Regions from separate parts of the Streptomyces sp. SudanB182_2057 genome, predicted to be linked through region 4. Evidence: riboswitches for the same ligand, from Rfam matches in the RefSeq annotation. Region 4 holds a riboswitch; each other region holds the start of a gene.

Region 1 (7,776 bases), 2.6 Mb from region 4:
TCGATGCTGGCCGTCCTGGGCCTGGGCGCCCAGGGTGGCGAGGAGATCGTCCTCGCCTCCGACGCCGAGGGCGCCGACGCCGCCCTGGACCGTCTGGCCAAGCTGGTCTCCGAGGGCCTGGAGGAACTGCCCGAGACCGTCTGAGCGGGACCGGGAAGCCGCGCCGTCCGTATCGGGCGGCGCGGCTTCCGCGTTTCCGCCGCCGGTTCCAGGGTCGCGCCGGTTCCGTCGGCGGATTTCTTCTCGGGTGTTCGCCCGGTCGCCCGGCACACGCGGGACATGAAATTGACGGAAGCGGAAAAGGGCAGCGGAAAACACCCGCCGCCGAATTACCCTTCTTTGTATACGGCGCCCGTGTTAATGCCGCGGACCCGACATGTTTACGGCATGTTGCGAAGTCCTCACACGCTCCGCGCCGGGAAGGCGCAGCCGGTGCGCGCCCGTCGCGCGTTCGGCGTGCAGTGCCGTCAGCGCCCGCGCGCGTTCGCCGTCCCCGCGCGCCACCGCGTCCACGATCGCGCCGTGCTCCGCCCAGGACTCCACCGGGCTCACCGGCGGCTCCACCGCGTACATCCAGGCGATCTTGTGCCGCAGCTGGGTCAGCATCGAGGTCAGCGAGGGGCTGCCGCAGGCCTGGGCAAGCGTCTCGTGGAACCAGCCGCCGAGCGCGCGCAGATCCTCGCTGTTGCCCTTCCTGGCCCGCTCCTGGCCCAGCCGGACCAGGCCGCGCAGCACCTTCAGATGGGCCTCCGTGCGCCGCTGGGCGGCCCGCGCGGCGCCCAGCGGCTCCAGCAGCGTCCGCATCTCCAGCACGTCGGCGGCCTCCCGCTCGGTCGGCTCGGCCACGCACGCGCCCGCGTGCCGGCGCGTCACCACGAAACCCTCGGCCTCCAGCGTGCGCAGCGCCTCGCGGACGGGGACGCGCGAGACGCCGTAGCGGCGGGCCAGGACTTCCTCGGTGAGCCGGCTGCCGCGCTCGTAGACACCCGCGACGATGTCGTCCCGGACAGCGGTGCACACCGAGTGCGCCGGAATACGCATGACCGACCTCCGCCTTAATCCCCGTGAAACGCCGACGATGGACGCGTATACCGTGACTCTATTCCAGCGGGCCGGAATTTCCGACGGGGGGCGGTAATCCATGGATATTTTTTGGACAACGAGTCCGGCGGACGGCGTGAAAAACGGCGAAAGCCCCGGCTCGGGTGAGCCGGGGCCGTCGGAAACGCGCGGGCGTCAGATCCGGACGCCGTGCCCGCGGAGGTAGGCGACGGGGTCGATGTCCGAGCCGTACTCGGGCGACGTGCGCGCCTCGAAGTGGAGGTGCGGGCCGGTGACGTTGCCCGTGGCGCCGGACAGGCCGATCTGCTGGCCCGGCTCGACCTGCTGGCCCACTGTGACGCCGATGGAGGACAGGTGCCCGTACTGCGTGTACATGCCGTCGGCCATCCGGATCACGACCTGGTTGCCGTAGGCGCCGCCCCAGCCGGTGGCGACGACCGTGCCGGCGCCCACCGCGTGCACCGTGGAGCCGCTGGCCGCGTGGAAGTCGATGCCGGTGTGCGAACCGGAGGACCACAGGGAGCTGGAGGCCTGGTAGGCCGTGGAGACGTAGGAGTGCGCGACGGGGGCGACGAAGGTGTTCAGCCGGCGGCGCTCGGCCTCGCGCGCGGCGCGGACCCGCTCCTCCTCGGCCCGCTCGGCGGCCGCCTTCGCCGCGGCCTCCTCGGCGGCCTTGCGGTCGGCGGCCTGCTGCTGGGCGGTGGCCTGCGCGTCGATCTGCGCGGCGACGTCCTCGGTGGCGGCGAGGACCGGCGTGAGGCCGGTCTGGTCCACGGGGTTGTCGGCGGCGAGCGCCGGGGAGGCGGCGAGGGTGCCGATGACACCGGTGGTGGTCAGGGCCGCGACGCCGGCCGCCTGAGCGGTGGTGCGCTTGACCCGGCCGGGCTTGCGGTGCTTCCCGGTGGCGCACATGAACGCCATGAAGTGGCTGGTCCTTTCCTTCCCTCTCGCCTACCGGGTTAGCTGACGGGTTCGGAGCAGGAAGGTCTCCTACGAGCCCCCTCGCGGGCGCCCGATTCACCCCAGGGACGGTGGGTCCCCGGCTCCCCTGGCTCGCGCCGTACGGGGACTCGGCGATGACTGTCCGGTGCCGCGGGTGCGGCGCACTGCCTGACGAACAGCCCGGACGACGCTACGGCGGCCCGCTTTCGATCCTCAAACGGATCCGGGGTTTTGTAGCGCATCCCACAGGTCAGACAGGCAACCTCCGCCCCAAAACGGGCATCTGAGGGCCCGAGTGGAACAGCGTGGGGCCCTGACGGCTCGTAAGCCGTCAGGGCCCCACGCGCGCGTGCGCCGGATGCGCCGGGCCGCTACTCGGCCGGCACCACGGTCACCTCACCGATGCCGAGCGCCTCGACCGGCGCCTTGATCTGGGAGGCGTCGCCGACGAGGACGGTCACCAGGCGGTCCACCGGGAAGGCGTTCACGACGGCCGCGGTGGCCTCCACGGTGCCCGTGGCGGCCAGCTGACGGTACAGCGTCGCCTGGAAGTCGTCGGGCAGGTGCTGCTCGACCTGGTCGGCCAGCGTGCTCGCGACGGCCGCCGCGGTCTCGTACTTCAGCGGCGCCACGCCGACGAGGTTCTGCACGCGACGTCCCGCTCGGCGTCGGTCAGGCCCTCCGCCGCGACGGTGCGCAGCACCTTCCACAGGTCGTCCAGCGCCGGGCCGGTGTTCGGCGTGTCCACGGAGCCGCTGATGGCGAGCATCGCCGCGCCCGTGCCGTCCGGCGCGGACCTGAGGACCTGCCCGAAGGAGCGCACGCCGTAGGTGTAGCCCTTCTCCTCGCGCAGGACGCGGTCCAGGCGGGAGGTGAGGGTGCCGCCGAGGCAGTAGGTGCCGAGCACCTGGGCGGGCCACACGCGGTCGTGCCGGTCGGGGCCGACCCGGCCGATGAGCAGCTGCGTCTGGACGGCGCCGGGCCGGTCCACGATCACCACGCGCCCGGTGTCGTCGGCCGTCACCGGCGGCACCGGCCGCGGCTCGCCGGGGGTGCCGGTCCAGGCGCCCAGGGTGTCGCCGAGCAGCGCGTCCAGGTCGGTGCCGGTCAGGTCGCCGACGACGACCAGGGTGGCCGTGGCGGGCCGCACATGGCGGTCGTAGAAGGCGCGTACGGCCGCCGCGTCGATCTTCTCGACGGTCTCCTCGGTGCCCTGGCGCGGCCGGGACATGCGCGAGGCCGCCGGGAACAGCTCCTTGGAGAGCTCCTTGGCGGCCCGGCGGGAGGGGTTGGCCAGCTCGTGCGGGATCTCGTCCAGGCGGTTGCGGACGAGGCGCTCGACCTCGCTCGGGGCGAAGGCGGGCGCGCGCAGCGCGTCGGCGAGCAGGCCGAGGCCCTTGGCCAGGCGGGAGACCGGGACCTCCAGGCTGAGCCGGACGCCGGGGTGGTCGGCGTGCGCGTCCAGGGTGGCGCCCGCGCGCTCCAGCTCGGCGGCGAACTCCTCGGCGGAGTGCTGGTCGGTGCCCTCGGAGAAGGCGCGCGCCATGATCGTGGCGACGCCGTCCAGGCCGGCCGGCTCGGCGTCCAGCGGCGCGTCCAGCAGCACCTCGACGGCGACGACCTGCTGGCCGGGGCGGTGGCAGCGCAGCACGGTCAGGCCGTTGCCGAGCGCGGTGCGCTCGGGGGCCGGGAACGCCCAGGGCTTGGCCTCGCCGGGCCGCGGCTGGGGGTGGAACTCCATGGTGGCGAGCTCGGTCACTTGGCCGTCTCCTCGTTCTCGGTCTCGTCGCGGCCCGCCTCTACGGTCGCTTCCTGCTCCGGGTCCTCCGGGACATCGGCGTCGGGGGCGGCCTCCGGGGACTTCGGTTCGTAGACCAGCACCGCGCGGTTGTCGGGCCGCAGACGCGCCTTGGCGACTTCCTGGACCTCCTCGGGGGTCACCTCGAGGACGCGATTCACGGCGGTCAGGGCGAGCTGCGGGTCGCCGAACAGGACGGCGTACCGGCACAGTTCGTCGGCGCGACCGGCGACCGTGCCGAGCCGGTCCAGCCACTCGCGCTCCAGCTGGGCCTGGGCGCGCTCCATCTCCTCGGGGGTGGGCCCCTCCTCCGCGAACCGGGCCAGCTCCTCGTCGATGGCGGTCTCGATGACCGGCACCTCGACGTCACCGGAGGTCTTCACGTCCAGCCAGCCCATGGAGGGCGCGCCGGCCAGGCGCAGCAGGCCGAAGCCGGCGGCGACGGCCGTGCGGTCGCGGCGCACCAGGCGGTTGTACAGGCGGGAGGACTCGCCGCCGCCGAGGATGGTCAGCGCGAGGTCGGCCGCGTCGCACGCGCGCGTGCCGTCGTGCGGGAGCCGGTAGGCGGCCATCAGGGCGCGCGCCGGGACCTCCTCCACGACGACCTCGCGCTTCTGCCCGCCGATGACGTCCGGCAGCGAGCCGTCGCGGGGCGCGGGCTTGCCGTCGTGGGAGGCGATGGAACCGAAGTACTTCTCGATCCAGGCCAGGGTCTGCTCGGGGTCGATGTCGCCGACCACGGAGAGCACCGCGTTGTTCGGCGCGTAATAGGTGCGGAAGAACTGGCGGGCGTCCTCCAGGGTGGCCGCGTCCAGGTCCGCCATGGAGCCGATCGGCGTGTGGTGGTACGGGTGGCCCTCCGGGTAGGAGAGGGCGGTCAGCTTCTCGAAGGCGGTGCCGTAGGGCACGTTGTCGTAGCGCTGGCGGCGCTCGTTCTTGACGACGTCCCGCTGGTTCTCCATGGACTCCTCGTCCAGGGCGGCCAGCAGCGAGCCCATGCGGTCCGCCTCCAGCCACAGGGCCAGCTCCAGCTGGTGGGCGGGCATGGTCTCGAAGTAGTTGGTGCGCTCGAAGCTCGTGGTGCCGTTCAGCGAGCCTCCGGCACCCTGCACCAGTTCGAAGTGGCCATTGCCCTTCACCTGTGCGGAGCCCTGGAACATCAGGTGCTCGAAGAGGTGAGCAAGGCCGGTACGCCCCTTGACTTCGTGGCGGGAGCCGACGTCGTACCAGAGGCAGACCGCCGCCACCGGGGTCAGGTGGTCCTCGGAGAGCACCACGCGCAGACCGTTGGCCAGGCGGTGCTCGGTCGCTGCCAGGCCCCCGGAGCCTGCCTCGGCTGTGGTCGTGTGACCCATGGGCATGTACGTCCCTTCGCGAGCGGAGGCGGTTGATGGAAACCGCGGTTGTGCTGCCGTTCCTGCCACTGTATGCAAAGCGTGCGGGGCCTTCGCGAAGTTCCCGCGGACGTACGCCGACAGCGGATCGCGTACGCTGCGTCGGACCCCTTCCCGGACGGTTCCCCGGCGCTGGGGGCGCTCCCGCTCCCCGCCGCCGGCCGGGGCCGCCCGGACCGGGTCGTGCACGGGTTGTCAGTACCTCGGTCCACAATGGTCGGCGTCAGATCCGTCAAACGCTTCAGCACCAAGCGCCCCGTAGGCGAGCGACCAGATCAGAAGGAGCCAGGCAGCGATGGCCCGCCGCAGCACGAAGACCCCGCCGCCCGACGATTCGTTCGAGGAGAGGATCCTCGACATCGACGTCGTGGACGAGATGCGTGGCTCCTACCTCGAGTACGCGTACTCGGTCATCTACTCGCGCGCCCTGCCGGACGCCCGTGACGGACTGAAACCGGTGCACCGCCGGATCGTCTACCAGATGAACGAGATGGGCCTGCGCCCCGAACGCGGCTACGTGAAGTGCGCGCGGGTCGTCGGCGAGGTCATGGGCAAGCTGCACCCGCACGGCGACTCGTCGATCTACGACGCGCTGGTGCGCATGGCGCAGCCCTTCTCCATGCGCGTGCCGCTCGTCGACGGCCACGGCAACTTCGGTTCGCTGGGCAACGACGACCCGCCGGCCGCCATGCGGTACACCGAGTGCCGGATGGCCGAGGCGACGGGCCTGATGACCGAGTCGATCGACGAGGACACGGTCGACTTCGCGCCGAACTACGACGGTCAGGAGCAGGAGCCGGTGGCCCTGCCCGCCGCCTTCCCGAACCTGCTGGTCAACGGCGCCTCGGGCATCGCGGTCGGCATGGCGACGAACATGCCGCCGCACAACCTGCGCGAGGTCATCGCCGCCGCCCGCCATCTGATCCGGCACCCGAACGCCGACCTGGACGCGCTGATGAAGCACGTCCCGGGCCCCGACCTGCCCACCGGCGGCCGGATCGTCGGCCTGGACGGCATCCGGGACGCGTACGCGTCCGGCCGCGGCACCTTCAAGATCCGCGCGACGGTCTCCATCGAGAACGTCACCGCCCGCCGCAAGGGCCTGGTGGTCACGGAACTGCCGTTCACGGTCGGCCCCGAGAAGGTCATCGCGAAGATCAAGGACCTGGTCAACGCCAAGAAGGTCCAGGGCATCGCCGACGTCAAGGACCTCACCGACCGCGAGCACGGCCTGCGCCTGGTCATCGAGATCAAGAACGGCTTCGTGCCGGAGGCGATCCTGGAGCAGCTGTACAAGCTGACCCCGATGGAGGAGTCCTTCGGCATCAACAACGTCGCCCTGGTCGACGGCCAGCCGCTCACCCTGGGCCTGAAGGAGCTGCTGGAGGTCTACCTGGACCACCGCTTCGACGTGGTCCGGCGGCGCAGCGAGTTCCGCCGCGGCAAGAAGCGCGACCGGCTGCACCTGGTCGAGGGCCTGCTGACCGCGCTGGTCGACATCGACGAGGTCATCCGGATCATCCGGTCCAGCGACAACTCGGCGCAGGCCAAGGAGCGCCTGATCGAGCGCTTCTCGCTGAGCGAGGTGCAGACGCAGTACATCCTCGACACGCCGCTGCGCCGGCTCACCCGGTACGACCGGATCGAGCTGGAGGCGGAGAAGGACAAGCTCACCGCGGAGATCGAGGAGCTGACCCGGATCCTGGAGTCGGACGCGGAGCTGCGCAAGCTGGTCTCGGCCGAACTGGCCGCCGTGGCGAAGAAGTTCGGCACCGACCGGCGCACGGTCCTGCTGGAGTCCGCCGCCACGCCGGTCGCCGTGCCGCTCCAGGTGGCCGACGACCCGTGCCGGGTGCTGCTGTCCTCGACGGGGCTGCTGGCCCGCACGGCGACCGACGCGCCGCTGCCGCGGGCGGCGGGCGCCAAGCGGGTCAAGCACGACGTGATCGTCTCGGCCGTGCGGACGACCGCGCGCGGGGTGATCGGCGCGGTGACCTCGGCGGGCCGGCTGCTGCGGATCAACGTGGTCGACCTGCCGCAGCTGCCCGAGCCGACGGCCGCGCCGAACCTCTCGGGCGGGGCCCCGCTGGCTGAGTTCGTCTCCCTGGAGGACGACGAGACGGTGGTCTGCCTGACCACGCTGGACGAGTCGTCGCCGGGTCTGGCGCTCGGCACCGAGCAGGGTGTCGTCAAGCGGGTGGTGCCCGACTATCCGTCCAACAAGGACGAGTTGGAGGTCATCACGCTCAAGGAGGGGGACCGGATCGTCGGCGCGGTGGAGCTGCGCACCGGCGAGGAGGACCTGGTGTTCATCACGGACGACGCGCAGCTGCTGCGCTTCCAGGCATCCATCGTCCGTCCGCAGGGCCGTCCGGCGGGCGGCATGACGGGCATCAAGCTCACCGAGGGCGCGAAGGTGATCTCCTTCACGGCGGTCGATCCGGCTGCCGACGCGGTGGTGTTCACGGTGGCGGGCTCGCGCGGCACGCTGGACGACTCGGTGCAGACGACGGCCAAGCTGACCCCGTTCGACCAGTACCCGCGCAAGGGCCGGGCGACCGGCGGGGTGCGCTGCCAGCG
Region 2 (7,776 bases), 1.3 Mb from region 4:
CGGCCCGTCGGCCGCCCCACCGTGGCTTAGTCCGCCACGACGCGGCCCGTGACCTCGCCCAGCCCGATCCGGTGGCCGTCCGGGCCGGGAGCCCAGGCGGACAGGGTCACCACGTCCCCGTCCATCAGGAACGTCCGCTTGCCGTCGGGGAGTTCCAGGGGGTCGCGGCCGTTCCAGGTCAGCTCCAGCAGCGAGCCGCGCTGGTCCTCGGCCGGGCCGCTCACCGTGCCCGAGCCGTACAGGTCGCCGGTGCGCAGCGAGGCGCCGTTCACCGTCATGTGGGCGAGCTGCTGGGCGGCGGTCCAGTACATGGTGGAGAACGGCGGTTCGGAGACCACATGACCGTTGACCGCGACGGAGATGCGGAGGTCGTAGCCGCCGGGTTCCACGCCGGGGGCCGTGTCGTCCAGGTAGGGCAGCAGCGGGTGGGTGCGCTCGGGCGGCGCCACGCGTGCGTGCTCCAGCGCCTCCAGCGGGGTGATCCACGCCGAGACCGAGGTCGCGAAGGACTTGCCGAGGAACGGGCCGAGCGGGACGTACTCCCAAGCCTGGACGTCCCGCGCGGACCAGTCGTTGAGCAGGCACAGCCCGAAGACGTGCTCGCGGAAGTCGCCGAGCGCCACCGGGCGGCCCTGCCGCGACGGCACGCCCACCACGAAGCCGACCTCGGCCTCGATGTCCAGCCGGATCGACGGGCCGAAGACGGGTGCCGGGCCGGTGGGGCCCTTGCGCTGCCCGGCGGGCCGTACGACGTCCGTGCCGGAGACGACGACCGTGCCGGCGCGGCCGTGGTAACCGATCGGGAGGTGCTTCCAGTTGGGGGTGAGGCTGTCCTCGGCGTCCGGGCGGAAGATACGGCCGACGTTGCGGGCGTGGTGTTCCGAGGCGTAGAAGTCGACGTAGTCCGCCACGTCGAAGGGCAGGTGCAGGGTCACCTCGTCCAGGGGGTGGAACAGCGGCTCGACGGTCGGGCGGTGCGCCGGGTCGGTGACCCAGGAGGTGACGGCGCGCCGTATCTCCGACCAGGTGGCGCGGCCGGCGGCCAGCAGCGGGTTGAGGGTGGGGGCGGCGAGCAGCGCCTGGTGGGGCGAGCCGACCGCCGCCGCCGTGGCGCCCGCGTCGAGGACGTGGTTCCCGAGCCGGACGCCGATCCTCCGCTCCGTGCTGCCGGTGGGCGAGAACACGCCATAGGGGAGGTTGTGCGGGCCGAAGGGGTCGCCCTCGGGGACGTCGAAGGGGGGCATGGGTGCTGCCTCACTCTCATCCGTGCCATGCATGGCGAAGCGTTCCATGTGGTCGGGCCACACGTTACGGCCGACACGCGTGTCATGGGCAGTGGTCTTCGTGTCCCGGGGCTTGCTCGAAAGAGTGCTCGCACGGGCCCACGACAGTGCGGCGGGTTTTCGTCACCGAGCCGTCCGCGGACGGCAGTTGGGGGCGGGCGGTACGGCGACAGGGGGGAACAGAGGAGGAGTCGGCGGGGCCCGGGGTCCGTATTCTCTGGGCATGGCATCCACCCCGGCATATGCCCTCATCGCCACTGACCTGGACGGAACACTGCTGCGCGGCGACGACACCGTCTCCGACCGGTCGCTCGCCGCGCTCGCGCGGGTGGCGCGGGCCGGGGCCCGGCACCTGGTGGTCACCGGCCGCCCGGCGCCGCGGGTACGGTCCCTGCTCGCGCGCCTCGGCTGCACCGGGCTGGCGGTGTGCGGGCAGGGAGCGCAGGTCTACGACGCCCGGGCCGGCCGGCTGCTGTGGTCGGTCCGGCTGGACCGGGAGCTGGCGGAGACCGCGCTCGGCAAGGTCGAGGCGGAGGTGGGGCAGGTGTACGCGGCGGTCGACCAGGACGGCGAGGACGGGCGCACGCTCATCGAGCCCGGCTACCGGATGCCGCACCCGACGCTGCCCGCGGTGCGGGTCGGCCGGCGCGCCGAGCTGTGGGCCGAGCCCATCAGCAAGGTGCTGCTGCGGCACGCCGAGCTGTCCGACGACGAGTTGGCGGCGGTGGCGCGCTCGGCGGTGGGCTCGCTGGCGACCGTCACGATGTCGGGGCCGGGCACCGTGGAGCTCCAGCCGAGCGGGGTGACGAAGGCGACCGGTCTGGCGCTGGCCGCCGAGCGGCTGGGGGTCGGTCCCGAACGGGCTCTGGCCTTCGGCGACATGCCCAACGACATCCCCATGTTCCGCTGGGCGGCGCGCGGTGTCGCCATGGCCGGCGCGCACCCCGAGCTGAAGGCGGTGGCCGACGAGGTCACGGTGTCGAACGAGGACGACGGCGTGGCCGTCGTCCTCGAAAGACTGTTCCCGGCCGCCTGACCGGGGGAAGAGCTGGGCGGCCGGGCCGGTCAGTAGGCGCCGAAGACGTTGTCGATCGACCCGTACCGGTCCGCCGCGTAGTTGCAGGCGGCGGTGATGTTCGCGACCGGGTCGTAGATGTCGAAGGACGTCCCGTCGACGTGGTACGCGTTGAAGGTGGGGTCGATGACCTGGAGCAGGCCCTTGGACGGGATGCCCTTGGCCGCGTTGGAGTCCCAGAGGTTGATGGCCGCCGGGTTGCCGGAGGACTCGCGGATGATGTTGCGGTGGATGCCGTTGTAGGTGCCCGGGATCTTCTTCTCGGCCATGATCGCGAGCGATTCGCGGATCCAGCCGTCGAGGTTGTCCGGGTATCCGGCGGGGGTGGTGCCCACCGTCGGGGCCGCGGCGGTGGCGGCGGACGCGCCGGTCGCGCCGATGAGCGGCAGGGCGAGGGCGGCGGCGCAGGCGGCGGCGAGGGAGCGGGCGTGGCGGGTGGTCCGGGTACGGCGGAGCCGAGCGGCAGCAGGCATCGAATGTTCCTCTCCGGCGCCTGCGAGGTGAGCTGTCGGGTTCGGGCGGGGAGGTGCCCGGCCGTGCCCGGAAGGAGGCACGGCTTCACCCCGAGCCGTTCCGGTGCGGCGGATGCCGTCCGGCGCGGCGACTTACCTGGGTCCCCCGCTCCTGCCGTACGAATGAGTTCGTGAATGGGTTACGCGGGCGGCGGCAGGATTCGGCGTCCGCCCGACGGCCCGGAACGTATGCGAGAGCACATGTCGGGAACAAGTACCGGATTCATACAACGTGCGATTTGACCTTGATCGACATCGTATGGGGTGCCTGATCCTTTGCGGTCGCACATCCTCAACTCGCGGTCGGGGCAAGGGTGGCGGGCGGAGTGCCGGGTGGCGCGGACGAGTCGGCCGAGTGACCCAATTCACGAAATAGCAAAAGAATTCAAATCGGACATGAGGGATTAGGGGGATTCGGGCCTGAAGTCCGAGTCGTGGTGGAACCCGGTGTGTGGCGCGCTTCGTTGCCACAGGGGCCGGCCGGGGAGAAGTGAGGTGAGGAAGGTGTGGAGAGGTTGCGACACGGTATCCGGATTACCGTTAAGTCGATATATGTCCCTTTATTACCGTGTGAGCAAAACCATGCCGGTCATGATCCGATACCACCCAGGCTGGACCGGTGGGCGCTATCGGTGATCGAAACAGGACCGGATACGCTGACTTGAGTGATGGCAGCGACCTATCGACAAACCGTGTAATCGCCAGCAGACACCAGCAGACAGGAGACCCCTCGTGACCGTCGTCGGGCCGTTCGGGCTGAGCGTGCGGGACCAGGCTCTCGAAGCCGATGTCCAGGCCGGATTGGCGGCTGTCGAGGAAGGCTTGCTCGATGCCACCAAGAGCGAGGTCCCGTTCATCACCGAGGCCGCGCAGCACCTCGTGCGGGCCGGCGGCAAACGATTCCGGCCACTGCTCGTGATGCTCGCCGCCCAGTTCGGCGACCCGTACGCGCCGGGCGTCGTGCCGTCGGCCGTGGTCGTGGAGCTCACCCACCTGGCCACGCTGTACCACGACGACGTCATGGACGAGGCGGCCGTACGGCGCGGGGTGGACAGCGCCAACACCCGCTGGGGCAACTCCGTCGCGGTCCTCACCGGCGACTTCCTCTTCGCCCGCGCCTCCCAGATCCTCGCCGACCTCGGTCCGGAGGCGGTCCGGGTGCAGGCCCTGGCGTTCGAACGGCTGGTCACCGGGCAGATCCTGGAGACCGCGGGCCCGTCGGACGGCCGCGACCCGGTCGAGCACTACCTGGACGTGCTGGCCGGCAAGACCGGCTCCCTGGTGGCGGTGTCCTGCCGGTTCGGCGCGATGATGTCCGGCGCCGGCGAGCGGGTCGTGGACGTGCTCACCCAGTACGGCGAACGGCTCGGCGTCGCCTTCCAGCTGGCGGACGACGTCCTGGACATCGCCTCCGACTCCCACGAGTCCGGCAAGACCCCGGGCACCGACCTGCGCGAGGGCATCCCGACACTGCCGGTGCTCCGGCTGCGCGAGCGGGCCGCCCGGCTCGGGCTGGCCGAGGACATCGCCCTGTGCGAACTGCTGGACTCCGACCTCAGCGACGACACCCGGCACGCCCGCGCGCTGGCCGCGCTGCGCGCCCACCCCGCGCTGGAGCAGGCCCGCCGGGACACGGTCCGGTACGCGGAGGAGGCGCGGGCCGCGCTGGCCCCGCTGCCGGAGTGCGACGCCAAGGCCGCGCTGGTGGAACTGTGCGACGCGGTGGTCCACCGCGCCGGCTGACCCGGCCCGGCCCGCCCGGCCGACCGCCCCACCTGGGACGACCGCCCCACCGCCCCGGCCGGCGTACGACTGGACGGTCGTACGGAACCGACGTACGACCGTACGACCCCTGACGGATTCCCGCACGGTCCCGCCGGAGCCTGGTGCCGGTGTGCCTCCCGTGGCCGGATCCCGCGTCCCTCGCATGGGGGCGGCCTTCCTCACGACCCCTACGGGTCGCGGGGGGACAGGGGCGTCGGGTGTCATACCGCAGGCGTAGGCGCAGTTGCCTCCGAGGGCTGACGCTTCCTCACGGCGAATTTGGTCATATGGAAACCGCACGCATCACCACAACTCATCGATTCGGGTGAGAATGGCGGCTCAGGGTTGACCAGCGTGAGAACAGCCGCCGCCGACGACGGAGGTAAGGCACACATGGCACCGTACGAATCCGGCGACACAGTGGGCGCCGCGCACGAGGGGGCCGAGCGGGACGGGGCCCCGCGTTCCGGCCGGCGCAAGGCCGCCCGGTACGCCGTTCCCGTCGCGGTGGCGGGGGTGGCGGCGGCCACGATCGGGCTCGTCCCGGCGCTCGCCGAATCCGGCGACCCCGACCTGCCGAAGATCACCGCGCAGCAGCTCATCGACAAGATGACCGAGTCGGACGTGCGGCAGCTGTCCGGCACCGTGAAGATCACCACCGACCTCGGCCTGCCCGACCTCGGCGGCCTGGAGGACGGCCTGCTCTCCGGCAACGGCGACGGCGACGGCCACGGCGGCTCCGGCGACGGCTCCTCCGCCGACCCGCGCTCCAGGCTCACCGAGCTGGCGTCCGGCATGCACACCCTGCGGGTCGCCGCCGACGGCCCGGACCGGCAGAAGGTGTCGCTGCTGGAGCGCGGCGCCGAGTACAGCCTGATCCACGACGGCAAGGACGTCTGGGGCTACGACAGCAAGAGCAACGAGGTCTACCACTCCACCGCGGCCGGGACCGGCGAGGAGCGCCGGGCCGAGCCGCCGGCCACGCCCGAGGACTTCGCCGAGGAGGCGCTGAAGGCGGTGGACGACACCACGTCCGTCACCGTCGACGGCACCGCGCAGGTGGCCGGCCGCGACGCCTACAAGCTGCTGATCCGGCCCCGGCAGTCCGGCACCACGGTCGGCGCCATCAGCATCGCCGTGGACGCGAAGACGTACATGCCGCTGAAGTTCACCCTCACTCCGAGGAGCGGCGGGGCCGCCGTGGTCGACGCCGGCTTCACCCAGGTCTCGTTCGCCCGGCCGGCCGCCTCCACCTTCGACTTCACCCCGCCGAAGGGCGCGAAGGTCACCGAGGAGAAGGACACGGCGGCCAGGACCCCGGCCCCCGAGCACGACGAGGACCTCACCGGGCACCTCGGCGGGCCGGAGGTCATCGGCAAGGGCTGGACGTCCGTCGCCACGTTCGACACCGGCGCCAAGGGCGGCCTGCCCACCGGCTCCCAGGGCGGTGACCTCGGCGGCTTCCTCGGCTCGCTCGGCGACCCGGTCTCCGGGAAGTTCGGCAAGGGCACGGTCTTCTCCACCCGCCTGGTCAACGCCCTGATCACCGACGACGGCAAGGTGTACGCCGGCCTGGTGACGAAGGAGACCCTGGTGAAGGCGGCCGACGCGGGGAAGTGACCCCCAGGGGTCCGACGGAACGAGGGGAAGCCGATGGACGGACGTGAGCGCGGCGGCCTGCCGGACGGCGATCCGGCGAGCGTGATCGACACGCGCGGGCTCACCAAGCGCTACCGCGGCGGACAGCTCGCCGTGGACGGTCTGGACCTGACCGTCCCGGCGGGCAGCGTCTTCGGCTTCCTCGGCCCGAACGGCTCCGGCAAGACCACCACCATCCGGATGTTGATGGGCCTGATCGAACCGACCGCGGGCACGGTCCGGCTGCTCGGCCGCCCCATGCCGCGGGCGGCCCGTACGGTCCTTCCGCGGGTCGGGGCCCTCATCGAGGGCCCCGCCCTGTACGGCTTCCTCTCCGGCCGGGACAACCTGGTGCGCTACGACTCCGCCGACCCCACCGCCGACCCGCGCACCCGGCACGCGCGCGTGGCCGCCGCGCTGGACCGGGTCGGCCTGACGGCGGCCGCCGGCAAGAAGGCGAGGGCGTACTCGCTCGGCATGAAACAGCGCCTGGGCCTGGCCGCCGCACTGCTCCAGCCGCGTCGGCTGCTCGTGCTGGACGAGCCCACCAACGGCCTCGACCCGCAGGGCATGCGCGAGATCCGCACCCTGGTCAGGGAGCTGGCCGCCGACGGTACGACCGTGTTCCTCTCCTCCCACCTGCTGGACGAGATCGAGCAGGTGTGCACCCACGCGGCGGTGATGGCGCAGGGCCGGCTCGTCGTCCAGGGCGAGGTGGCCGACCTGGCGGCCGGGGCGCACGGCCGGCTGGTCGTGACCACCCCGGACCCGGCCGAGGCGGCCCGGGTGCTGAAGGAACTGGGCGTCGGGGACGTGACCGCCGACGGCGACCGGGTCACCGGCGAACCGCCCGGCCGGGACCTCGCCGAGGTGACCGCGGCCCTGGTCGCCGCCGGGGTCCGGGTCCGTGGCCTGACCGTGGAACGCGTCTCGCTGGAGGACGCGTTCGTGGCGCTGACCGGGGAGGGCTTCGATGTCGCGGGCTGACCACCCGGCCACGGCCGCCGCCGTGCGCCGGCCGAACCCGCTGTGGGCCCTCGGGCTGCTGCGCAGCGAGCTGGTCACCACCGTCCGGCGGTGGCGCACGCTCGCCCTGCTCGGGGTGCTGGCCGCGGTGCCGGTGCTGGTCGGGATCGCGGTGCGGATCGAGACCCGGGGCGGCGGGCAGGCGGGCGGCGGGGGCGGCGAGGGCCCGGCCTTCATCGCGCAGATCACCAACAACGGACTGTTCCTGGTGTTCACCGCGCTGGCCGCGACCCTGCCGTTCTTCCTGCCGATGGCGGTCGGCGTCGTGGCCGGCGACGCGATCGCCGGGGAGGCGGGCGCGGGCACCCTGCGCTATCTGCTGGTGGCCCCGGCCGGCCGCACGCGGCTGCTCTTCACCAAGTACGCGACCGTGCTGGCCTTCTGCCTGCTGGCCACCCTGGTGGTCGCGGTCTCGGCGCTGATCGTGGGGGCGCTGCTGTTCCCGCTCGGCGAGCTGACGACGATCTCCGGCACCCGG
Region 3 (7,776 bases), 470 kb from region 4:
TGGCGGTACGGAGCGGGCGAGCTGCGCCGCTCGGTGTCCAAGGGGGCGTTCCTGGAGGCGGTGCGCAGACTGCTGCCCGGCGTGGACGCCGGGGACCTGGTGCCGGCGCCGGCCGGGGTGCGGGCGCAGGCGGTGCTGCGGGACGGGACGCTGGTGGACGACTTCCTGATCCGGGAGGGGGCGCGGGCGGTGCACGTGCTGAACGCGCCGTCGCCCGCGGCCACCGCCTCGCTCCCCATCGGCCGCGAGATCGGGCGCCGGGCACTGGCCATGCTCGCGTCACCGGAGTGACCCGCCCGCCCCGTGCGACCGACCGCGCGGAACCCGACCGCCGGGCCGGGGGAACCGCTCCCTGAAACCGGCCCGCCGGGCCCGTGGGACCAATCACACGGAACCGGACCCTCGGGCTCCAGGAACCAGCCACGCGGAACCGACCACCAGCCCCGGGAAACCGGCCCACCACACCCCGAGGACCAGCCACCGGAACCAGCCCACTGGACCCAGAGGCCCAGCCACCGGAACCAGGCCACTGGACCCAGAGGCCCAGCCCCATGGACTCGGACCTCGAACCGGCCCACCGACCCCACGGACCCGGACCTCGAACCGGCCCACCGACCCCAGGGGACCGGCCCCGGAAACGGCCCACCGGACCGGACGGACCGGACGGACCGGACCCGTAAAATTGGGCTCACTGTGTCTGACTCCCTGAACTCCCCCGCCGCCCCGCCCGCCCCCGGTGACCCCGTCCGGCCCGCCCGGGCCAAGGGCGAACCGCGCTTCCCGGACGGGCCCAAGGCGGACCCCGCGGGTTCGCACTTCGAGCGGCGGATCCGGAGCTTCCAGCCACGGCGCAGCCGGGTGACGGCCGGGCAGGCGGACGCCTTGCGGCGGCTGTGGCCCAAGTGGGGCCTGGACATCGACGGGCAGCGGGTGATCGACCTGGCCGAGCTGTTCGGCAACGACCGTCCCGTGGTCCTGGAGATCGGGTTCGGGATGGGCGAGGCCACCGCGCGGATGGCCGCCGGTGACCCGGACACCAACATCCTCGCCGTCGACGTGCACACCCCGGGCCAGGGCAACCTGCTGGGCCTCGCCGACCGGAGCGGCCTCAGCAACGTCCGGGTGGGCAACGGCGACGCGATCATCCTGCTGCGGGAGATGCTCCGCCCGGACTCGCTGGCCGGGCTGCGCGTCTACTTCCCCGACCCCTGGCCCAAGAAGCGGCACCACAAGCGGCGGCTCATCCAGCCCGAGTTCCTGACGCTCGCCGCGACCCGGCTGGCGCCCGGCGCGCTGCTGCACTGCGCCACGGACTGGGAGCCGTACGCCGAGCAGATGCTGGACGTGCTCACCGCGCACCCCGACTTCGAGAACACCCAGCCGGACGGCGGTTTCGCGCCGCGCCCGGAGTTCCGGCCGCTGACCCGTTTCGAGGGACAGGGACTGGACAAGGGACACGTCGTGAACGATCTGCTGTTCCGACGCGTACCGCACCGCCAGGACGGATAGCCGACCGGAGGGCCCGGACCGCTCGACCGGCCGGGCCGATAATCCGCTCAGCCCCTCGTCCTGTCACCGTTAGGGTCGATGCCGTGGCCACCAGTCCCCCGTTCCCGACCCGTCCCCCGAGCCCCGGCGACGGGGTGCTCCGCCACCCGCACTGGTGGCAGCGCAGGTGGGTGCGGTACGGGGCGCCGAGCACGCTGCTGGCGCTGTCCGGTCTGGTCATCCTCGCGCTCGTGCGGCGGCAGACCGGCACGGACGGGTTCCTCGTCGGGCTCGGGCTGGCCGTGCTGCCGGTGCCCTGGCTGATCGCCGCGTTCCGGTGGCTGGACCGGGTGGAGCCGGGCCCCTGGCGGAACCTGCTGTTCTCCTTCGCCTGGGGCGCCTGCGCGGCGGCGCTGATAGCCATCGTGGCCAACAGCTTCGCCACCGAGTGGATCGCCACCTCCACCGCCGACCCGGCGAGCGCCGACACCCTCGGCGCCACGGTGATAGCGCCGGTCGTGGAGGAGTCCGCGAAGGCCGCCGCCGTGCTGCTGGTCTTCCTCTTCCGCAGACGCGACTTCACCGGGATCGTGGACGGCGTGGTGATAGCGGGGACCACCGCCACCGGGTTCGCGTTCACCGAGAACATCCTCTACCTCGGTACGGCCTTCGGGACCGACCAGCTCACCGGCGACCGGGGCATCGCCTCCGTCACCGCCGCCACCTTCTTCGTGCGCATCGTCATGTCCCCGTTCGCGCACCCCCTGTTCACCGTCCTGACCGGCATCGGCTTCGGCATCGCCGCGCTGTCCGCCGAGCGCCGGCCCGTCCGGCGGTTCCTGCTGCCGGTGTGCGGGCTACTGCTCGCGATGGGCATGCACGCCTTCTGGAACGGCTCGGCCACCTTCGGGCAGTACGGGTTCTTCGCCGTCTACGGCGGCTTCATGGTGCCCGTGTTCGGGCTGGTGACCTGGCTCGCGGTCTGGACCCGGCAGCGGGAGCTGCGCGCCGTGCGGGCGGAACTTCCGGCGTACGTGCTGGCCGGGTGGCTGGGGCCGGGCGAGCCGTTCGCGCTCGGGTCGATGCGGGCGCGCCGGATGGCCCGGGACTACGCCCGGCACCACCACGGCCGCCCGGCCGCCCGGGAGGTGGCCCGCTACGGGGGGTACGCCACCTCGCTCGCCTTCCTGCGCCGGCGCGGGCGCGCGGGCAAGGCCGGGGCGGACTTCACCGCACGGGAACGGGAGCTGCTGACGGAGCTGTGGCAGCGCCGGCACGTGGCCCGGCCGGCGCTGGAGTACGCGAGCCGGGCCGCCGCCCCGGCCCCGGTGTACCGGCCGGCGGCGGCGTACGGATACCCGGCGGTGACGTACTCCCCCTACAACCCGTACCGGACCTGACCGCCGGGTGCCGTACGGCCGTCCTTCTAGGCCGAGGCCTCCGTCAGCTTCGCGACCTCCGCGTCCGTCAGCTTCAGCGCCGCCACGCCGAGCAGCGCCGGAAGCTGCTCGGGCGTGCGGGCGGAGGCGATCGGGGCGGTGACCGTCGGCTGGGCGGCCAGCCAGGCCAGGGCGACCGTGGCGACCGGGGCCTCGTGGGCGGCGGCGACCTCGTCCAGGGCGGCCAGCACCTTCCGGCCGCGCTCGGAGGCCACGTACTCCTGCACCCGGTCGGCGCGGGCGCTGTCCACCGTCGCGCCGGGCCGGTACTTGCCGGTCAGGAAGCCCGAGGCGAGCGCGAAGTACGGGACGGCGGCCAGGCCCTCGGCGGCCACGAGTTCCTGGAGCGGGCCCTCGTAGGTGTCGCGGGAGACCAGGTTGTAGTGCGGCTGGACGGCGACGTAGCGGGCCAGGCCCTCGCGGTCGGAGAACTCCAGGGACGCGCGCAGGCGCTCGGCGGCGATGTTGGAGGCGGCGATGTGCCGGACCTTGCCGGCCTTCACCAGTTCGTCCAGCGCGCCGATGATCTCCTCGACCGGCACCTCGGGCTGGTCGAAGTGGGTGTAGTAGAGGTCGATGTAGTCGGTGCCCAGGCGGCGCAGCGAGGCGTCGGCGGCGGCCTTGATGTTCGCGGCGGACAGGCCCTGGAACTCGGGGTGCTGGCTGACCTTCGTCGCGATGACCACGTCCGAGCGGTTGCCGCGGGCCTTGAGCCAGGCGCCGAGGACGGTCTCGGACTCGCCGCCCTTGTTGCCCTCGACCCAGGCCGAGTACACGTCCGCGGTGTCGATGAAGTTGCCGCCCGCCGCGGCGTAGGCGTCGAGGACGGCGAAGGAGGTCTGCTCGTCGGCCGTCCAGCCGAACACGTTGCCGCCCAGGGAGAGCGGGAAGACCTCGAGGTCGGAGGAGCCGAGTTTACGAAGTGACGTCATACGCCATGTCAACGCCGGCGGGGGCCGATCGCATCCCGCCGCCGGCGCCGATTTTCCCGGTCTCCGGGGAAGGGTTCGTCTCCGGGCTTCCGGAAAGGGACCGTCAGGGGGTGAGGCCCTTGTCGCGCAGCCACGCCATCGGGTCGATGCCGGTGGGCGCGCCGCCGGGGTGGATCTCCAGGTGCAGGTGCGGGCCGGTCACGTTGCCGGTGGCGCCGACGCGGCCGATGACCTCGCCGGTGGAGACCTTCTGGCCGGCCGTGACGTTGATCGAGGACTGGTGGCAGAACCACAGCTCGGTGCCGTCGTCCAGGGTCAGGATGGTGCGGTAGCCGTAGGCGCCGGCCCAGCCCGCCTCGGTGATCGTGCCGCTGTGCACGGCCTTGATCAGGGTGCCGGTGGGGGCGGCGAAGTCCAGACCGGTGTGGTGGCCGGAGGACCACATCGAGCCGGCCTGCCCGAACGTCGAGGTGATCGTGTACGAGGAGGTGGGCAGCGCGTACTGCTTGGCGAGCTCGGCCAGCCGCTTCTCCTCGGCCGCCCGCTTCGCCTCGGCCGCGGCCTTCTCGGCCTCGGCCTCCGCCTTCTCCTTGGCGGCGGCGGCCTTGGCGGCGGCCTCCTGCTCGGCCTGGGCGGCGGCCTCGGCGGTCTGCTTCTCGGCGGCGGCGAGCGCGGCCGCGGCGGCCCTGCTGTCGGCCTGGCCCTGCTGCTGCTCGGCCTGCGCCATGATCCGGTTGCGCAGCACCTCGCCCGCGTCGGCGCTGTCCTGGCCCGCGTCGGAGGCCACGGCGACGGTGGCGAGCGCGGTGGTGGCGGCCGCCTCGGCGGGCCGGTCGTCGCCGGAGCCGTCCTGGAAGAGGGAGCCGACCGAGGGCAGGTCCGGCATGGAGATGGAGACCGGCGGCTTGCCGGTGTTGGCGCTGGCCATGCCGCCCGCGCCGACCGCGGCCATGACGCCGACGCCGAGGACGGTGGAGCTGCGCGCGAAGCCGCCGCGCTGCTTGGCGACCCGGTGCCGGCCGCGGACCGGGGCGACGGATTCCTCGGTGGGGTTCCACTCCTCCCACGGGCCCTCGTCGGCGCGGTAGGCGCCGTAGCCGAAGGTCTCGGGTTCGGACTCGCGCTGTGCCGGTATGGACGGGGCTTCGGGGCCAGGCCGGTTGGACGCCACGCGGGCGTACTCCTTTCCTTCCTCCGCCTACCGGGTTAGCTGACGGGTTCGGAGCAGGAAGGTCTCCTACGCGCGTATACCGGTCGTGGACTCGCGTGAGTGCACGGCGGTATCCGCGTGATTCACCCCAAGGTGGTGGTTCCCCGGTTCCCTCGCGGGATTCGGCGCGTGCGCACGGAGCCGCCTCTTGTGACGGCTGGGACGACCGCGCTGCGTTATCGAACGTTAATAGACCTGACAGTCACTTTCCAAGCCGGTCCCCTTGATCATTAACGTTTTCACCGGTGGAGTTATCAGCAACTATCCCGTCAGATCGGGCAATTTGACCGGCACTCAGACGCGGTCAGCAGTCACTCGCGATTTTGATGGTGTCTCAGTTGTTATGCGTGCGCGCTCACCCGGTCACCTTGCGTGACCCCTCTGGTGAGCCTCTCCGGTGGGCCCCTCGGAGAGCCCCCCGGAGAGGCCCGCCGAGGGGCCCACGGAAACCGATGTGCGAAGCATCCCGCACATGGCGTACACTGGAGTCACAACGACGCGGGGTGGAGCAGCTCGGTAGCTCGCTGGGCTCATAACCCAGAGGTCGCAGGTTCAAATCCTGTCCCCGCTACTGAAGGCCCAGGGCCCGGAATCCCAAGGATTCCGGGCCCTGGGTGTATCCGCACCCAGGGCGGTGCTCAGCCCGGCAGATGGGCGTTCGGCGCCTTCGCCAGCTCCTCCAGCTCCGGCAGTACGACGACCCGCGCCCCCGCCGCCCTCAGCACGCCCGTCCCGTCGGCCGCCTCGACGAACGTGTCCGGCTCCCGCCAGGCGGTGACCACCCGGCGCACCCCGGCCCGCAGGATCAGCTCGGCGCAGGGCGCCGGCCGGGACGCACGGCGGGCACACGGCTCCAGGCTGGAGTAGACCGTGGCGCCGGACAGCCGCGGGTCGGCCGGGTCGGTCTTCGCCAGCGCCGCCTCCTCCGCGTGCACCACCGGGTCGCCGCCCTCCCGCGAGTGGCCCCGGGCCAGTTCCGTGCCGTCGGCGGCGACCACGACCGCGCCCACGCTGAACGCCGTCCGGGAGGGCGGGCACAGGGCCGCCAGTTCGCAGGCGGTGCGCAGCCAGTGGCGGTCGGCGGCGACGGCGTCCGCACCGGAGCCGGGAGCCGTGGGCGCGTACCGCATGAGGACGACGTCCTCGATCCGTCGGGTCTCCAGCAGGCGCAGGCGTCCGCCCTGGTAGGGGCCCGGACCGAACAGCCGCGGGGCCGCCGGATCGCCGACGAACAGCGGGGCGAGGACCAGCTGGAGTTCGTCGGCCAGACCCTGCCGGAGCAGCTGGGTGTGGACCGTGCCGCCGCCCTCGGCCATCAGCCGCCGCACACCGCGCACGTCGTGCAGGTGCTCCAGCAGCGCCCGCCAGTCCACGACGGGGCCGAGCGGGACGACATCGGCGGTGTCCCCGAGGAGGCGCGTGGCCCGTACGGCGCCCTGGTCGGTGGTGTAGACGAGCTTGTCGCCGCCGGTGTGCCAGAAGCGCGCCGCCGGGTCGAGGTCGCCGGAGCCGGTGACGGTGACCTTCAGCGGGTACTCCGGGCGGCCCGCCGCGCGCCGGGCCGCGCGCCGCTCGGCCGAGTTGACCAGCAGGCGGGGGTTGTCGGCGCGGATCGTGCCGGCGCCGACCAGGAGCGCGTCGGCCGAGGCCCGTACCCCGTCGACCCGGTCGAAGTCGGCCGGGCCGGACAGCAGGAGCCGCTCGGGGCCGGTGTCGTCCAGGTAGCCGTCGAGGGAGACGGCGGCGGACAGCAGCACGTACGGCAGGGGCATCGGCGCTCTTTCCTGTGGGGCGGACGGACCGGGCTGGGCCGCGGGCGGCTTGGTTCAAGTTTTAAACAAACCTACACTGGCGGCATGACGACCCGCTGGCTCACGCCCGAGGAGCAGCGCGCCTGGCGCGCCTACATCGCCGCCGCCCGCCTCCTGGAGGACGCGGTCGACCGGCAGCTCCAGCAGGCGGGCGGCATGCCGCACCTGTTCTACTCGGTGCTGGCCGGCCTCTCCGACGCCCCCGGCCGGCGGCTGCGCATGACCGACCTCGCCGAGGCACTGAAGATCACCCGCAGCCGGCTGACGTACGTGGTGAACCGGCTGGAGCGGGACGGCCTGGTGCGCCGGGAGAACTGCGCCGACGACAAGCGGGCCTCGCTCGCGGTGCTGACGGACGAGGGGACGGCCGTTCTGGAGCGTACGGCGCCCGGTCACGTCGAGACGGTCCGCTCGCTGCTGTTCGACCGGCTCACCGAGGAGCAGGTGGGGCAGCTGGAGGAGATCTGCACGGGGATCGTGCGCGGGTTGCAGGGCGAGGGGGCCGGGGCGGGCGCGGGTGACGTCCCCTGGCGGCGCCGTTCGTCCTGCTCCTGACCCGCTTCTGCTCTGCTCCTGGCCCGCTCCTGGCCCGCTCCTGGCCTGCTCCTGGCCTGCTCCTGGCCTCGGGTCGATTGCTTCAACTTTTAAGCATACGGTAGGGTCCCCGCGTACCACTGCTTCAAATCTGAAGCACATGCTCCGGAGGGATCCGCATGCCCGACATCCCCACCGCCACCCCGCGCGCCCGCGTCCGGGTACCGCTGCGGTTCGCCGACGGCTACGGCGCCGACGCGGAACTCGTCACCTTCCACGGCCTCGCCGACGGCCGGGAGCACCTCGCCGCCGTCCTGGGCGACCCGGGCCCCGTCCCGCTGGTGCGGCTGCACTCCGAGTGC
Region 4 (7,776 bases):
CGGCTCCTGGGACGTGCAGAAGAGCAGCCGGGTGGACGCCAAGACACCATGGGTACGGGAGGCCACGGCGGTCGCGGGCGGACAGCCGGTGACGATGTAGACGGCGAGCGGACGGGGCCGGACGGGGAACAGGGCTGGGCGGCGGCCCGGCGCGGATCCTGAACCGAAACGGAACCGAAAACGGAACCGGAAACGGAGCTTCCGGTCGTACGGTCACACGAGTGCCTGGGTCCTGTGGATAACTCGATCCGCCCCTTCGCGTCGTGGGTTACGTTCGGACCGTGAACGAATCCAGCGCCGAAGCCCGCCCCGAACCCAGCCCCGCCCCCGGCCGTGTCGTCCTGCTGACCACCAGCCACCGCGTCGCCCCCGGCCTGCTGTCCTGGCCCGCCTGGCAGGCCCTGCGCACCGCCGACACCGTGCTGTGCGCGGACGGCGCGCACCCGCAGCTGCCGTATCTGCGCGAGGCCGGGATAGCGGTCACGCAGGCGTCCCCCACCGCAGGGGAACTGGTCGACGCCTGTGCCGGCGGGCGGACGGTGGTGGTCGTGGCGACCGGCGAGGGGGAACCGGCGCTCACCGACGGCCTCGCCCGGCTGGCCGGCTCCGGCCGGGTCGCCATGCCGGAGCTGGAGCTGCTCCCCGCCTCCTACGACCTGCCCGGCGCCCGCCTGCTGGACCTGGTGCAGGTCATGGACCGCATCCGCGCCGAGTGCCCCTGGTCCTCCCGGCAGACCCACGAGGGCCTGGCCAAGTACGGCATCGAGGAGGCGTACGAACTGGTCGAGGCGATCGAGGCCGGCGACCGCGAGGAGCTGCGCGAGGAACTGGGCGATGTCCTCCTCCAGGTCGTCTTCCACTCCCGGATAGCCGAGGAGGACCCGGACGCGCCGTTCTCCGTGGACGACGTGGCCGGCGGCATCGTCGCCAAGCTGATCCACCGCCACCCGCACGTCTTCGGCGACGAGCGGGCGGAGACCCCGGAGGACGTCAAGGAGCACTGGCTGCGCACCAAGGCCGAGGAGAAGCGGCGCACCTCGATAACCGAGGGCGTCCCGCTCGGCCAGCCCGGCCTGGCCCTGGCCGCCAAGCTCGCGTCCCGTGTCCGCACGGCGGGCCTGGAGGTGCCCCTGCCCCGCGGCGAGGGCATCGGGTACGAGCTGCTGGCGCTGGCCGTCGCCGCCGAGGCGGACGGCGTCGACCCGGAGGCGGCGCTGCGGGCGGCGGCCCGGGTGTACCGGGACGCGATCAAGGACAGCGAGGCGGCGCGCGCGGCGGGCGACGAAAAGGAGGACGAGGCGTAGCCGGTCCGCCCTCCGGCACCCGGGTCTCCCACCTGGCACCGCCCGGCCACCGGCCTGGCCCGCCGCCGAACGGGGCCGCTGCCCGGGTCACCGGCCTGGGCCGTTGCCCCGCCGCCCGGCCGCTGGACTGGGCCGCCGCCCCGCCGCCCCGCCGCCCGGCCACCGGACTGCCCCGCTGTCCGGCTACCCGGTCGTCGGCCTGGCCCGCTGTCCGGCCGCCCGGCCGCCGAACTGGGCCGCCGCCCCGCCCCCGGACTGGGCCCTCGCCCCGCCGCCCGAAGGCGCCCGGCGAGGCACCCGCCCCGCCGGATACCGTCGAAGAGTGACCGACCAGCACCACCCCGCCCAGCCGGCCCCCGCCCACGAGGCGGCCTCTGCCGACGAGCCGGCCCCCGCCCACCAGCAGGCGCCCGCCCAGCCGGCCCCCGCCCTCTTCACGTGGGAGTTCGCCGCCGACCCCTACCCCGCCTACGCCTGGCTGCGCGAGCACGCCCCCGTGCATCGGACGCGGCTGCCGAGCGGGGTCGAGGCATGGCTGGTCACCCGGTACGCCGATGCCCGGCAGGCCCTGGCCGACCAGCGGCTGAGCAAGAACCCGGCCCACCACGACGAGCCCGCGCACGCCAAGGGCAAGACCGGCATCCCCGGCGAGCGCAAGGCCGAGCTGATGACGCACCTGCTGAACATCGACCCGCCGGACCACACCCGGCTGCGCAGGCTGGTCAGCAAGGCGTTCACCCCGCGCCGGGTCGCCGAGTTCGCCCCCCGGGTGCAGGAGCTGACCGACCAGCTCATCGACCGGTTCGCGAAGACCGGCTCCGCCGACCTCATCCACGAGTTCGCCTTCCCGCTGCCCATCTACGCCATCTGCGACCTGCTCGGCGTCCCGCGCGAGGACCAGGACGACTTCCGGGACTGGGCGGGCATGATGATCCGGCACGGGGGAGGACCGAGGGGAGGGGTCGCGCGGTCCGTGAAGAAGATGCGCGGCTATCTCGCCGAGCTGATCCACAAGAAGCGCGAGGCGCTGTCCGCCACGCCCGCGCCCGGCGAGGACCTGATCTCCGGCCTGATCCGCGCCTCCGACCACGGCGAGCACCTCACCGAGAACGAGGCCGCCGCGATGGCCTTCATCCTGCTGTTCGCCGGCTTCGAGACGACCGTCAACCTCATCGGCAACGGCACCTACGCCCTGCTCACCCACCCCGGCCAGCGCACCCGGTTCCAGGACTCCCTGACCCGCGGCGAACGGGACCTGCTGGAGACGGGCGTCGAGGAACTCCTGCGCTACGACGGTCCGGTGGAGCTGGCCACCTGGCGGTTCGCCACCGAGCCGCTGACCATCGGCGGGCAGGACATAGCGCCGGGCGACCCGGTGCTCGTCGTCCTCGCCGCCGCCGACCGGGACCCGGAGCGGTTCGCCGACCCGGACGTGCTGGACCTCGGCCGCCGCGACAACCAGCACCTCGGGTACGGCCACGGCATCCACTACTGCCTGGGCGCCCCGCTCGCCCGGCTGGAGGGCCAGACCGCGCTGGCCACCCTGTTCACCCGCCTGCCCGACCTGCGGCTCGCCGCCGATCCGGCCGACCTGCGCTGGCGCGGCGGGCTCATCATGCGGGGCCTGCGCACGCTGCCGGTGGAGTTCACACCGCCCGCCTGAACACAGTCCCTCCAGACAAAGGTGACACTTTCTCAACTCTGTGATCTTCACGTGATCTGTGCGGCATGAACTTGTGACAAGTGATCGTCTGCCGATACGTTCACCCATCAGCGCGGCGAGCGGCTCCAACCGCCGCGCCGGTCCTGCTGTCGCTCGAAAGGCTTCTGCATGCTCTCCGGGAACGGTCGACACCGTCGCCCCCGCCAGGCTCCGGCCCTCCTCGTCGCGGCCGGAGTGACCGGCTCCGCCATCGCCATCCCGCTCCTCGGCGCGGCGAGCGCCAACGCGGCCGACGGCACCACGTGGGACAAGGTGGCCGAGTGCGAGAGCGGCGGCTCCTGGAGCGCGGACAACGGGACCGGGTACTACGGCGGCCTGCAGATCTCGCAGGACGACTGGGACAAGTACGGCGGCGGCCGGTACGCGGCCAGCCCCGACCAGGCCAGCCGCCAGCAGCAGATCGCCGTCGCCGAGAAGATCCTGGCTGACCGGGGCACCGCCCCCTGGGCCACCTGCGCCCTGCTCTCCGGCCTGACGCGGAACTCGGGGTCCATGGACGTCGACACGGGCGTCGGCGACTCCGGCGGCACCGGCGGTTCGACGGACGCGTCCGGATCGGCCGGCGACTCCGGTACGTCCAAGGCTCCCGGAACCTCCGACCCGTCCGACCGGCCGGACGCGTCGCCTACCACGGGCTCTACGGGTTCCACGGACTCCACCGGCTCCACCGCCGACCCGGGGTCCGGCCACTCCTCCGACCCGACCGGCACGCCGCCCACCAAGCAGGACAAGGGCGACAAGGCCGACAAGGGTGACAAGGGCGCGGGCAAGGCCACTGGTGAAGATGCGGGCAAGGCGGCGGGCGAGGGCGCGGGCGAGACCCCCGGGTCCGCCGGGACCGGCACCACCGGGCCGGACACGTCCCCCACGCCCGGCACCGGCCACCCCCAGTACCCCGGCGGCTCCCCGACGGCCACCCCGGACGCCGGGACCGTGGACAACCCGCAGCAGGCGGCCGGGTCTTGGAGCCTGGTCGACACCGGCGCCGTCGGCACCGGCGGACGCCACCGGGGCCCGAGCGCGGACGAAACCCTGACAAACGGTCAGAACGACACCTCCTCCGGCCGTCACGCCTCCCGCGAACCGGACACCTACACAGTCCGCCAGGGCGACTCGCTGTCCTCCATCGCCGACTCCCTTGACGTCGACGGCGGGTGGCACGCGCTGTACGCCGGCAACAAGAAGGCCATCGGTGCCGACCCGAACCACATCACCGCCGGTCAGACCCTGAATGTTCAGGGCGAAACGGACGCGGAGTAGCGGGACTTGGCGCCCCGCTTACCGCCTGAATGTCCGGTTTGGCGAAAGTGTGGGATGAGTCTCAGAAGCCCTGATCGTCTTTGAAATTCCGGCGATCACCTGCCTACGGTCGAGGCCGCTCGTCACCGCGAGCCCCGGCTTCCGCCACGCCGAATCCTGCCGGCGGTCGCCCGGGAACAGTCGTCGCGTCAAGCGCCGTAGGCAGGAGCGGGGGACCCAAGGTAAGTGCCGGGCCCAGCAGTTGAGGCTGGGACCGGCTGGGGGTGAAGCCGCGTCACGCGAAAGCGTCGTACGCGGCCGGGCAACTCAACCGGCCCGAACCCGACAGCTCACCTCGCAGGCGTCGGTGAGGGGAATCGATCCATGCTGTTTTCCGGCAAGGGCAAGCACCGTCGTCCGTCCAAGGCCGTTCGCGCCGTCACGCTCGCCGGTGTCACCGGCGCCGCCGTCGCCGCCCCGCTGATGGCGGCCGGCAACGCCTCCGCCGCCACCGCCTCCCAGTGGGACGCGGTCGCCCAGTGCGAGTCCGGCGGCAACTGGTCCATCAACACCGGCAACGGCTACTACGGCGGTCTGCAGTTCTCCGCCTCCACCTGGGCCGCGTACGGCGGCACGCAGTACGCCGCCACCGCCGACCAGGCCGGCAAGGCGCAGCAGATCGCCGTCGCCGAGAAGGTCCTCGCCTCCCAGGGCAAGGGCGCCTGGCCGGTCTGCGGCACGGGTCTGTCGAGTACCCCGTACAACGGCTCCGCCCCGGCGCCGTCCGCCCCGTCCACCCAGGACTCGGGCACCTCCACCCGCTCCGCCGACCAGCAGGCCGCCTCCCGCTCCGCGGAGCGCCTGGCCGCCTCCACGAGCAAGAGCACGAGCACGAGCGCGGGCAAGAGCACCGGCGGCGCGAGCAAGACCGTCACCACCCCGACCGGCAAGAAGGTCAAGAAGGGTGACGGCGAGTACAAGGTCGTCGAGGGCGACACGCTCAGCACCATCGCCGCGGAGCACAAGGTCGCGGGCGGCTGGCAGAAGCTGTTCGAGCTGAACAAGGACATCGTCCAGGACGCCGACCTCATCTACCCGGGCCAGCAGCTCCACCTGAAGTAAGCCCCCCCCCGGGGGGACCCCACGGCCCGCACATCCCGGCGGGCCCCGGGTTCCCTCCCGGGCCCCGTACGACCCCAAGGCCCCCGGGCCCCGTACGACCAAGCCCCCGGGCCTCGTACGCAAGGCCCCCGGGCCTCGTACATCCACGGCCCCCAAGGCCCGTACACCCCCCGGGCCCCCAGCCCGCACAACCAGGCGGCCCCCCAAGGCCCGTGCGGGTCACCCCCGTCCCCCAAGGGCTCCCCGCCCCGGCGCGTGTTCCCCCGTACGCGCCGGGGCGGGGTTTTCCGTGTCCGGCCCGGCGCCTCCGGTCCGGAATTGACCCGACCCCTTTGTTTCGCGCAGAAACAAAAGGTACCGTCGCCCTGTCCACGGGGCGGTCGGTCGACAGCCGAGCGGCCCGGGACGGTTAGGCTCTAGTCGCAAGGCACACCAGCCCCGCACTTCCAGCGTCACATCCAAGAAGGAGATGCTCGTGCCGTCCATCGACGTCGTCGTAGCCCGGGAAATCCTGGACTCCCGAGGCAACCCCACGGTCGAGGTCGAGGTCGGCCTCGACGACGGCAGCACGGGTCGTGCCGCCGTGCCGTCCGGCGCCTCGACCGGCGCCTTCGAGGCCATCGAGCTGCGCGACGGTGACCCGAACCGCTACCAGGGCAAGGGCGTCGAGAAGGCCGTCCTCGCCGTCATCGAGCAGATCGGCCCCGAGCTGGTCGGCTACGACGCCACCGAGCAGCGGCTGATCGACCAGGCCATGTTCGACCTGGACGCCACCGACAACAAGGGCTCCCTCGGCGCCAACGCCATCCTCGGCGTCTCGCTCGCCGTCGCCCACGCCGCCTCCGAGGCCAGCGACCTGCCGCTCTTCCGCTACCTGGGCGGCCCGAACGCGCACCTGCTGCCGGTGCCGATGATGAACATCCTGAACGGCGGCTCGCACGCCGACTCCAACGTGGACATCCAGGAGTTCATGATCGCCCCGATCGGCGCGGAGTCCTTCTCCGAGGCCCTGCGCTGGGGCACCGAGGTCTACCACACCCTGAAGAAGGTCCTGAAGAACAAGGGCCTGTCCACCGGCCTCGGCGACGAGGGCGGCTTCGCCCCGAACCTCGGCTCCAACCGTGAGGCCCTCGACCTCATCCTGGAGGCGATCAAGGAGGCCGGCTACACCCCCGGCGAGCAGATCGCCCTGGCGCTCGACGTCGCCGCGTCCGAGTTCTACAAGGACGGTTCGTACCTCTTCGAGGGCAAGAACCGCACCGCCGCCGAGATGACCGAGTACTACGCCGAGCTGGTCGCGGCGTACCCGCTGGTCTCCATCGAGGACCCGCTCTTCGAGGACGACTGGGAGGGCTGGAAGACCATCACCGCCAAGCTCGGCGACAAGGTGCAGCTGGTCGGCGACGACCTGTTCGTCACCAACCCGGAGCGCCTGGCCAAGGGCATCGAGGAGGGCGCCGCCAACGCCCTGCTGGTCAAGGTCAACCAGATCGGCTCGCTCACCGAGACCCTGGACGCCGTCGAGCTGGCCCAGCGCAACGGCTTCAAGTGCATGATGTCCCACCGCTCCGGCGAGACCGAGGACGTCACCATCGCCGACCTGGCCGTCGCCACCAACTGCGGCCAGATCAAGACCGGCGCCCCGGCCCGCTCCGAGCGCGTCGCCAAGTACAACCAGCTGCTGCGCATCGAGGAGATCCTCGACGACGCCGCGGTGTACGCCGGCCGCAGCGCCTTCCCGCGCTTCAAGGGCTGAGCCCGACCCAACCTGGGCTAAGTCCTAGCCAGTCGTACGTACGTCCCCGTACCCGGTCCCGTACCGTGTCCGGGGACGTACGCGCGTGTGACGGGAGGCGGGGAAGATGGGCGTGAAGGACCGTGACCGGTTCTCCACCGCGACCAGGATCAGGCTGCTCGGCGAGCAGACCGCGGCCCGCGTCTACCGTTCGCAGACCAAACGGCAGGCCCGCCGCTCCCGGCTCACCGGGCGGGCGGCGCTGCTCGCGCTGGTGCTGTGCACGATGATCGTCGCCCTCGCCTACCCGATGCGGCAGTACGTCTCCCAGCGCGCGGAGATCGCCGATCTCCAGCGCGAGCAGCGGCAGGCCCGCGAGCGGGTGGAGCGGCTGCGGGACCTCAAGGCGCGCTGGCAGGACGACGCCTACGCCGAGCAGCAGATCCGCCGCCGGCTGCACTACGTACGGCCCGGCGAGACCGGGTACGTGGTCGTCGACCCCGGCGCGGCCAAGCAGTCCCGCGCCGACCTCGGGGCCGCCGGCCGGCCCTGGTACGCGAACGTCTGGGACGGCGTCGACAAGTCCGATGCCTCCGATCAGTGAACCGACAGAAAGTCTCCGACAGCCAGTCATGGAAACCCCTCCGCCGCCC

The links. Region 4 has a riboswitch for cyclic di-AMP ahead of ACSURM_RS21855 (transglycosylase family protein). Riboswitches for the same ligand answer to the same signal wherever they lie in the genome.
Region 1: it holds a riboswitch for cyclic di-AMP, as region 4 does, so the genes downstream of both, ACSURM_RS10015 (M23 family metallopeptidase) here and ACSURM_RS21855 (transglycosylase family protein) in region 4, are expected to answer to the same signal.
Region 2: it holds a riboswitch for cyclic di-AMP, as region 4 does, so the genes downstream of both, ACSURM_RS15645 (transglycosylase SLT domain-containing protein) here and ACSURM_RS21855 (transglycosylase family protein) in region 4, are expected to answer to the same signal.
Region 3: it holds a riboswitch for cyclic di-AMP, as region 4 does, so the genes downstream of both, ACSURM_RS19665 (M23 family metallopeptidase) here and ACSURM_RS21855 (transglycosylase family protein) in region 4, are expected to answer to the same signal.

Annotation. Positions count from the first base shown of each region.
Region 1 is NZ_OZ186798.1:2,364,493-2,372,268, forward strand. It holds gene ACSURM_RS10005 (HPr family phosphocarrier protein) at 1-144, shown strand, start outside; gene ACSURM_RS10010 (GntR family transcriptional regulator) at 358-1,041, opposite strand; gene ACSURM_RS10015 (M23 family metallopeptidase) at 1,237-1,983, opposite strand; cyclic di-AMP (ydaO/yuaA leader) riboswitch at 1,996-2,148, opposite strand; partial or broken gene ACSURM_RS10020 (M16 family metallopeptidase) at 2,376-3,763, opposite strand; gene ACSURM_RS10025 (M16 family metallopeptidase) at 3,760-5,163, opposite strand; gene ACSURM_RS10030 (DNA gyrase/topoisomerase IV subunit A) at 5,492-7,776, shown strand, end outside.
Region 2 is NZ_OZ186798.1:3,630,216-3,637,991, reverse strand. It holds gene fahA (fumarylacetoacetase) at 27-1,244, opposite strand; gene ACSURM_RS15650 (HAD family hydrolase) at 1,507-2,319, shown strand; gene ACSURM_RS15645 (transglycosylase SLT domain-containing protein) at 2,349-2,831, opposite strand; cyclic di-AMP (ydaO/yuaA leader) riboswitch at 2,834-3,014, opposite strand; gene ACSURM_RS15640 (polyprenyl synthetase family protein) at 3,603-4,613, shown strand; gene ACSURM_RS15635 (LolA family protein) at 5,028-6,254, shown strand; gene ACSURM_RS15630 (ABC transporter ATP-binding protein) at 6,288-7,259, shown strand; gene ACSURM_RS15625 (ABC transporter permease) at 7,246-7,776, shown strand, end outside.
Region 3 is NZ_OZ186798.1:4,490,373-4,498,148, reverse strand. It holds gene lhgO (L-2-hydroxyglutarate oxidase) at 1-291, shown strand, start outside; gene trmB (tRNA (guanosine(46)-N7)-methyltransferase TrmB) at 694-1,509, shown strand; gene ACSURM_RS19675 (PrsW family intramembrane metalloprotease) at 1,593-2,888, shown strand; gene ACSURM_RS19670 (aldo/keto reductase) at 2,915-3,859, opposite strand; gene ACSURM_RS19665 (M23 family metallopeptidase) at 3,963-5,030, opposite strand; cyclic di-AMP (ydaO/yuaA leader) riboswitch at 5,040-5,207, opposite strand; tRNA gene ACSURM_RS19660 (tRNA-Met) at 5,567-5,640, shown strand; gene ACSURM_RS19655 (dihydrofolate reductase family protein) at 5,708-6,841, opposite strand; gene ACSURM_RS19650 (MarR family winged helix-turn-helix transcriptional regulator) at 6,926-7,435, shown strand; gene ACSURM_RS19645 (GTP cyclohydrolase II) at 7,594-7,776, shown strand, end outside.
Region 4 is NZ_OZ186798.1:4,956,005-4,963,780, forward strand. It holds gene ACSURM_RS21835 (SurA N-terminal domain-containing protein) at 1-100, shown strand, start outside; gene ACSURM_RS21840 (nucleoside triphosphate pyrophosphohydrolase) at 282-1,304, shown strand; gene ACSURM_RS21845 (cytochrome P450 family protein) at 1,627-2,967, shown strand; gene ACSURM_RS21850 (transglycosylase family protein) at 3,136-4,287, shown strand; cyclic di-AMP (ydaO/yuaA leader) riboswitch at 4,471-4,645, shown strand; gene ACSURM_RS21855 (transglycosylase family protein) at 4,651-5,388, shown strand; gene eno (phosphopyruvate hydratase) at 5,864-7,144, shown strand; gene ACSURM_RS21865 (FtsB family cell division protein) at 7,251-7,727, shown strand; gene ACSURM_RS21870 (DUF501 domain-containing protein) at 7,756-7,776, shown strand, end outside.